Regions from separate parts of the Kitasatospora sp. NPDC043949 genome, predicted to be linked through region 2. Evidence: riboswitches for the same ligand, from Rfam matches in the RefSeq annotation. Region 2 holds a riboswitch; each other region holds the start of a gene.

What was found. Region 2 has a riboswitch for cobalamin ahead of AC07AL_RS18555 (cobalamin biosynthesis protein). Riboswitches for the same ligand answer to the same signal wherever they lie in the genome.
Region 1: another riboswitch for cobalamin. It lies ahead of metE (5-methyltetrahydropteroyltriglutamate--homocysteine S-methyltransferase); the one in region 2 lies ahead of AC07AL_RS18555 (cobalamin biosynthesis protein).
Region 3: another riboswitch for cobalamin. It lies ahead of nicT (Nickel transporter NicT); the one in region 2 lies ahead of AC07AL_RS18555 (cobalamin biosynthesis protein).

Annotation. Positions count from the first base shown of each region.
Region 1 is NZ_JBWKEQ010000007.1:149,791-152,044, forward strand. Features, by position in the region: gene AC07AL_RS08730 (ABC transporter ATP-binding protein) at 1-16, shown strand, start outside; gene AC07AL_RS08735 (ECF transporter S component) at 13-918, shown strand; cobalamin riboswitch at 961-1,157, shown strand; gene metE (5-methyltetrahydropteroyltriglutamate--homocysteine S-methyltransferase) at 1,335-2,254, shown strand, end outside.
Region 2 is NZ_JBWKEQ010000020.1:67,604-69,857, reverse strand. Features, by position in the region: gene AC07AL_RS18560 (alpha/beta hydrolase family protein) at 1-455, opposite strand, end outside; cobalamin riboswitch at 720-851, shown strand; gene AC07AL_RS18555 (cobalamin biosynthesis protein) at 959-1,927, shown strand; gene AC07AL_RS18550 (cobyric acid synthase) at 1,924-2,254, shown strand, end outside.
Region 3 is NZ_JBWKEQ010000018.1:61,216-63,469, forward strand. Features, by position in the region: gene AC07AL_RS17190 (Fpg/Nei family DNA glycosylase) at 1-514, shown strand, start outside; gene AC07AL_RS17195 (ArsR/SmtB family transcription factor) at 569-952, opposite strand; cobalamin riboswitch at 1,034-1,247, shown strand; gene nicT (Nickel transporter NicT) at 1,278-2,254, shown strand, end outside.

The DNA.
Region 1 (2,254 bases), on a different contig from region 2:
GCAGGCCGCCCGGTGAGCGCCGTCCGGATCCCCGGCCGGGCCCGCGTCGTCGCGGCCCTGGCCGCCTTCATCGGCCTGGTCGCCTTCACCTGGCCGTTCGTCGTCGCCCCCGGAAAGTTCGGCTCCTCCTACGCCCCGCCGCTGATCTTCGGCGCCCTGCTGGTCCTGGTGCTCGCCGTCGTCATCGCGGAGATCGCGGCCGGCGGCATCGACGCCAAGGCCCTCGCCATGCTCGGCGTCCTGTCCGCCGTCAACGCCGGGCTGCGCCCGCTCGGCGCCGGCACCGCCGGAGTGGAGACGGTCTTCTTCGTCCTCGTCCTGGCCGGCCGGGTCTTCGGCCCGGGCTTCGGGTTCACCCTCGGCTGCACCTCGCTGTTCGCCTCCGCGCTGCTCACCGGCGGCGTCGGCCCCTGGATGCCGTACCAGATGTTCGGCTGCGCGTTCGTCGGCATGCTCGCCGGGCTCCTGCCGAGAACCCGGCGGCGGCGCTGGGAGGTGGCGATGCTGGCCGCGTACGGGGCGTTCTCCGGGTACCTCTTCGGCTTCCTCCTCAACCTCTCCTTCTGGCCGTTCTCCACCGACCCGAACAGTTCCATCGCCTACCTGCCGGGGCTGCCCTTCACCGAGCAGTGGCACCGCTACCTGCTCTTCGACCTCGCCACCTCGCTCGGCTGGGACACCGGCCGTGCCGTCACCACCTTCACCGCCGTGCTCGTCGTCGGCCCGGCCGTCCTCACCGTCTTCCGCCGCGCGGCCCGCCGCGCCAACTTCGAGCCCATGGTGCGCTTCGAGGCCCCGGACGGTCGACGAGTCACCGCGAACGACACCGCGAACGACACCGCGAACGACACCGCGAACGGCTCCGCCATCGGCTCCGCGAGCGGCGAGGGAGTCTCACCATGCGGACGGATTCCGTGAATTCCGCGTCGGCCCCGGCGGTTTGCCCCTAAGCTGGCGACGCAGCTGGTTCGTCCTGCCCGCCAGGCAGGACGTCGCAAGAGGGAACCCGGTGGGAATCCGGGACTGCCCCGCAGCGGTGAGTGGGAACGACCGCCGTCATACGCACTGGACCCGGGACGGGTCTGGGAAGCGATGGCCAGTAGGTACCGGACGCCAACAGGCCCGGTGCGCCCACGAGTCCGAAGACCTGCCCGTTGCCCGCCCGCGGACCGTTCCGCGTGCGGATATCCCGGTGACCTCGTGGGCGGGTCGGCGACCATACCAGGCGGATCGGGCACACGCGTCGACGTGAGCCGCCGCCCGGTTCGTCATCCCTTCGCGCTCTCGTCCCGTCCCCGGGCACTTGAGGAGCCAGACTCGCGAAGGAGAGTCCCTTGACCACGAAGTCCGCAGCCGCGGCAACCAGGGCCACCGTGTACGGCTACCCCCGGCAGGGCCAGGGCCGGGAGCTGAAGAAGGCCATCGAGGGCTACTGGAAGGGCACGGTCACCGCCGACGCCCTGCGGGAGACGGCGGTCGGCCTGCGCCGGGAGAACTGGGCGCAGCTCGCCCAGGCCGGGGCCTCGGAAGTGCCCACCGGCGACTTCTCGCTCTACGACCACGTACTGGACACCACGGTCGCCGTCGGCGCGATCCCGGCCCGCCACCGGGCGGCCGTCGAGGCGGACGCGCTGGACGGCTACTTCGCCATGGCGCGCGGCACCCAGGAGGTCGCGCCGCTGGAGATGACCAAGTGGTTCGACGCCAACTACCACTACCTGGTGCCCGAACTCGGCCCGGACACCGTCTTCACCGCGAACCCGGCCAAGGCCGTCGGGGAGTTCCGGGAGGCGCTGGCGCTCGGCCACACCGCACGCCCCGTGCTGGTCGGCCCCCTCACCTACCTGCTGCTCGCCAAGCCCGCCCCCGGTGTCGCCGAGGACTTCCAGCCGATCACCCTGCTGGACCGGCTGCTGCCCGTCTACGCGCAGCTGCTGGCGGACCTGAAGGCGGCCGGCGCCGAGTGGGTGCAGCTGGACGAGCCCGCGCTGGTGCAGGACCGCACCCCGGCCGAGCTGAACGCCGCCGCCCGCGCCTACCGTGAGCTGGGCGGCCTGGCGGACCGTCCGAAGCTGCTGGTCGCGAGCTACTTCGACCGCCTGGGTGAGGCCCTGCCGGTGCTGGCCAAGGCCCCGGTCGAGGGCCTGGCGCTGGACTTCACGGGGCCCGCCGCGGCGAACCTGGATGATCTGGCCGCCGTCGGCGGGCTGCCCGGCAAGCGGCTGGTCGCCGGGGTGGTCGACGGGCGCAACAT
Region 2 (2,254 bases):
CGTTTGCCGTCGAGGCGCCAGGCGGGGAGGGCGCCGAGTTCGCCGTCGGCGGCGGTGTCGGTGAAGGGGAGGCCGAGCGCCTCGGTGGGGTCGCCGAGGTGGACGCGGGGGGTGAAGCGGACCTCGGTGCCGGGGGTGAGGGTGCCCCGGTCCGCGCGGACGAGGCGGCGGGTGACGCCGTTCTCGTCGCTGTGCAGGACCTCCTCGACGACGGCGTGGCCGTGGTCGTCCCATTCCACGGCCCAGCGGCCGGGGCGCAGGCTCTCGGGGCGGCGGTTGAAGGTGATCCGGCCCGCGGCGAGGCTCCGCACCAGGACGGGGCCGGACTCCCGGGCGGCGCTCGCCGGGTGGACCAGCCGTTCGGAGGCCCGGCGGCCGATCACCAGGACGGCGGCCCCGGCGGCCCCGGCGCCGACGACGGCGGCCGCCACGACGGCCGCGGTTCCCCAACGCATATCGCTCCCCGCTCTGCTGGTCTTGGACCGGACGGTGTCCGGGCGGTGTCCGGGCACCAGTTCACCGGGGGGCCGCGCGGGCGGCCACCGGGCTGGGCCGTCCGGGGCACGGCGGGGCCTCGGGCTGGGCGGGCGTCAGGCAGGGCGGGGCGGGCGGATCGGAGGTGGCGACGGGGCTCCGAGGTGTGACCAACCCCTCCGTGACCTCGGTTGACTCCCGGTTCGGCCGCGTGATGGGATCCTGGGGCCAAACGGAGGCATGCAGAGGAAGCCGGTGCGAGTCCGGCGCGGTCCCGCCACTGTCACCGGGGAGCACGCTCGGAACATTGCCACGGCGGACCGTCAGAAGCCGCTGGAAGGCCCGGGGGTGTGTCCGACCCGGAAGCCAGGAGACTCTCGCCCCCGGTACGTCGATCCAGGGCGCGGACCCTGAGTGAGGACACGCACGCGATGCAGGCTGCCCCGCCCCGCCGGACCCCACGCGGCCTTCCGCCGAACCCGCCGTGCGCCCGCTGACCCGCGCCGCCGCGTTCGCGCTCGGCGCCGCCGCGGGCTTCGCCGCGGACGCCCGCTTCGCCGACCCCCGGCGCGGCCACCCGGTGGCCGTCTTCGGCGGTGCGGCGACCCGGCTGGAGCGGCGGGTGTGGCAGGACGACCGGGTGGCCGGCGCCGGGTACACGGCGCTGTGCGTCGGCGCGGTCGCGGCCGGCGCGGTGGCCCTGGACCGTACGGTGGGCCGGCGTCCGCTGGGCCGGGCCGCGCTGGCGGCCGCCGCGACCTGGACGGTGCTGGGCGGCACCTCGCTGACCCGGGAGGCGCGCACCATCGGCCGGTCGCTGGCCACGGGCGACCTGGCGGCCGCGCGGGAGCGGCTGCCGCACCTGTGCGGGCGGGACCCGAGCGCGCTGGACGGGCCTCAGATCGCCCGCGCGGTGGTCGAGTCGGTGGCCGAGAACACGGCGGACGCCGTGGTGAACGCGCTGGTCTGGGGCACGCTGGCGGGCACCCCGGGGCTGCTGGCGTTCCGCGCGGTGAACACGCTGGACGCGATGGTCGGCCACCGCTCGCCGCGGTACGCCCGGTTCGGCTGGGCCTCGGCCCGGCTGGACGACGTGGCGGGCTGGCCGGGCGCCCGGCTGACGGCTCTGCTCACGGTGGCCGCCGCGCCGCAGCCGAAAACGGCCTGGCGGGTCTGGCGGCGGGACGGTTCGGCGCACCCGAGCCCGAACGCGGGCCAGGCGGAGGCGGCCTTCGCGGGCGCGGTGGGCGTCCGGCTGGGCGGGACCCTCCAGTACGGGGAGCGGGTGGAGCACCGGCCGGTGCTGGGCGCGGAGTTGCGGCCGGTGACGGCGGACGACATCGAGCGGGCCTGCGTGCTCTCCCGGCGGGTGGGCGCGCTGGCCCTGGGTACGACGGTCGCGGGGCACGTCGCGCTGCGCTTGCTGACGACACGGTGGAGGGGAAGGGCATGAGCAACGCACTGCTGGTCGCGGGGACGACCTCGGACGCGGGCAAGAGCGTGGTGACCGCGGGCATCTGCCGCTGGCTGGCCCGGCAGGGGGTGCGGGTCGCGCCGTTCAAGGCGCAGAACATGTCGCTGAACTCCTTCGTCACCGCCGACGGCGCCGAGATCGGCCGGGCGCAGGCGATGCAGGCGCAGGCGGCCAGGGTGGAGCCGGAGGCGGCGATGAACCCGGTGCTGCTGAAGCCGGGGGCGGACGGCCGCAGCCAGGTGGTGCTGCTGGGCCGGCCGGTCGCCGAGGTGGGCGCGCTGGACTACCGCGAACGCAAGCCCGTCC
Region 3 (2,254 bases), on a different contig from region 2:
GGACCTGCGCGGCCCCAACACCTGCGCGCTGGTCACCGGAGCGGAGAAGGCCGCCGTCGCCGCCCGGCTGGGCCCCGACCCGCTGCGCGCCGACGCCGACCCGCAGGCCGCCTGGCGCCGGATATCGGCCAGCCGGACGACCGTCGCCGCGCTGCTGATGGACCAGAAGGTGCTGGCCGGGGTGGGCAACGTCTACCGGGCCGAGGTGCTGTTCCGCCACGGGATCAACCCGCACCGCGCCGGCCGCGACCTCACCCGGGGCGAGTGGGACGCGATCTGGGCCGACCTGGTCGCCCTGATGCACGAGGGCGTCGGCGCGGGCCGGATCGACACCGTCCGCCCCGAGCACACCCCCGAGGCGATGGGCCGCCCGCCGCGCGTCGACGACCACGGCGGCGAGGTGTACGTCTACCGGCGGGCCGCGATGCCCTGCCTGGTCTGTGGCACCGAGGTCCGGACGGAGCAGCACGCCGCGCGCAACCTCTTCTGGTGCCCCGCCTGCCAGGCGGCCTGACCGCGTTCGAGGGTTGCTCCGGCCGGGCCCCGGCGCGTCCTCCGGAGGAGCCGGTCAGACGACGGCCGCGCTGGGCTCGTGGTGTTCGGCGGCGGCGCACGCGTCGAGGAGGGGGCGCAGGGCCTCGTCCACGAGCCGGTAGCGCACGATCCGCCCGTCCTTGTCCCCGGTGACCACGCCCGCGGTGCGGAGCAGCCGCAGGGCCTGGGACACGGCGGGGTCGCGCATGCCGGTGGCGACGGCGAGGTCGGAGACGGCGAGCGGGCCGGCCCGGTGGAGGGCGAGCAGGAGGGCGAGCCGCCCGGGGTCGGCGAGCAGGGAGAACCGCTCGGCCCAGGTGCGGACGTGCGCGGGGTCGCCGATCGCGGCGATGGCCTCGCAGACCCGGTGTCCGTCGATGGTGCGGTGGCCCGCGCGGTCGGCCGGTACGAGATGCATGCGCACATTGTTGCAGGAGGGGGCCTGTGATCCTGGACACCTGCGCAGGTGCGCAGCCTTGCAAGGGTGGGTCCTGGCCCCTACGGTGTTCCCCGCCGTGGTGCTCGGGAAGACCGGTGACGGATCCTCAGGGGTCCCAGTCCGGAGCGGCCCTCGCCACTGTGATCGGGCCATCGTGATCGTCGACGATGGAGAGACGTCCGTACCCACGACGCCACTGGGAGCCTCGCGCACCTGGGAAGGCGGGTACGGGACCCCCGTAAGCCAGGAGACCGGCCACGGCATCTCACGAAGTGTTTCCACGAGGTGCTGGAGCGTGACCCGAATGACCCTGCCCGAAACCGCCGCCGCCGAGGCGCCGGCGACACCGTCCGTGCTGCCCACGTTCCGCTGGAAGCGCGAGGACACCGTCCGCACGGCCGGGCTGATGGGGGTGATCCTGGCCATGCACGTGGTGGCCTTCGGGACGCTCGTCTTCCTGGTCGCGCCCCACAACTACGCGGTCGGCACCCAGGTCTTCGGGGTGGGCCTCGGGATCACCGCGTACACCCTCGGCATGCGGCACGCCTTCGACGCCGACCACATCGCGGTGATCGACAACACCACCCGCAAGCTGATGGCGGACGGCAAGCGGCCGGTCTCGGTCGGCTTCTGGTTCGCCCTCGGGCACTCCTCGATGGTGGTGCTGATGGCCGCCCTGGTGGCGGGCGGCGCGCAGCTGGCCAGCACGCTGATGGACGACGACTCGACCACCCACAAGTGGCTCGGGATGGTCGGCACGACGGCCTCCGGCGCGTTCCTCTACCTGATCGGCGCGCTCAACCTGGCCGCGCTGCTCGGCATACTGAAGGTGTTCCGGGCGATGCGGGCCGGGTCGTACGACGAGGCGCAGCTGGAGGAGCACCTCAACTCGCGCGGCTTCATGGCCCGGGTGCTGAACCGGGCGACCCGGTCGATCACCCGGCCCGGGCAGATGTTCCCGGTGGGCATGGTGCTGGGGCTGGGCTTCGACACCGCGACCGAGGTCACCCTGATGGTGATGGCCGGGTCGGGCGCGGCGGCCGGGCTGCCCTGGTACGCGATCGTCTGCCTGCCGCTGCTGTTCGCGGCCGGGATGAGCCTGTTCGACACCCTGGACGGGACGTTCATGAACTTCGCGTACCAGTGGGCCTTCGCGAACCCGGTCCGGAAGGTGTACTACAACCTGACGATCACTGGGCTGTCGATCGCGGTGGCCTTCGTCATCGGCACCATCGAACTGGTCGGCGTGCTGCACGAGAAGCTCGATCTGACCGACCCGGT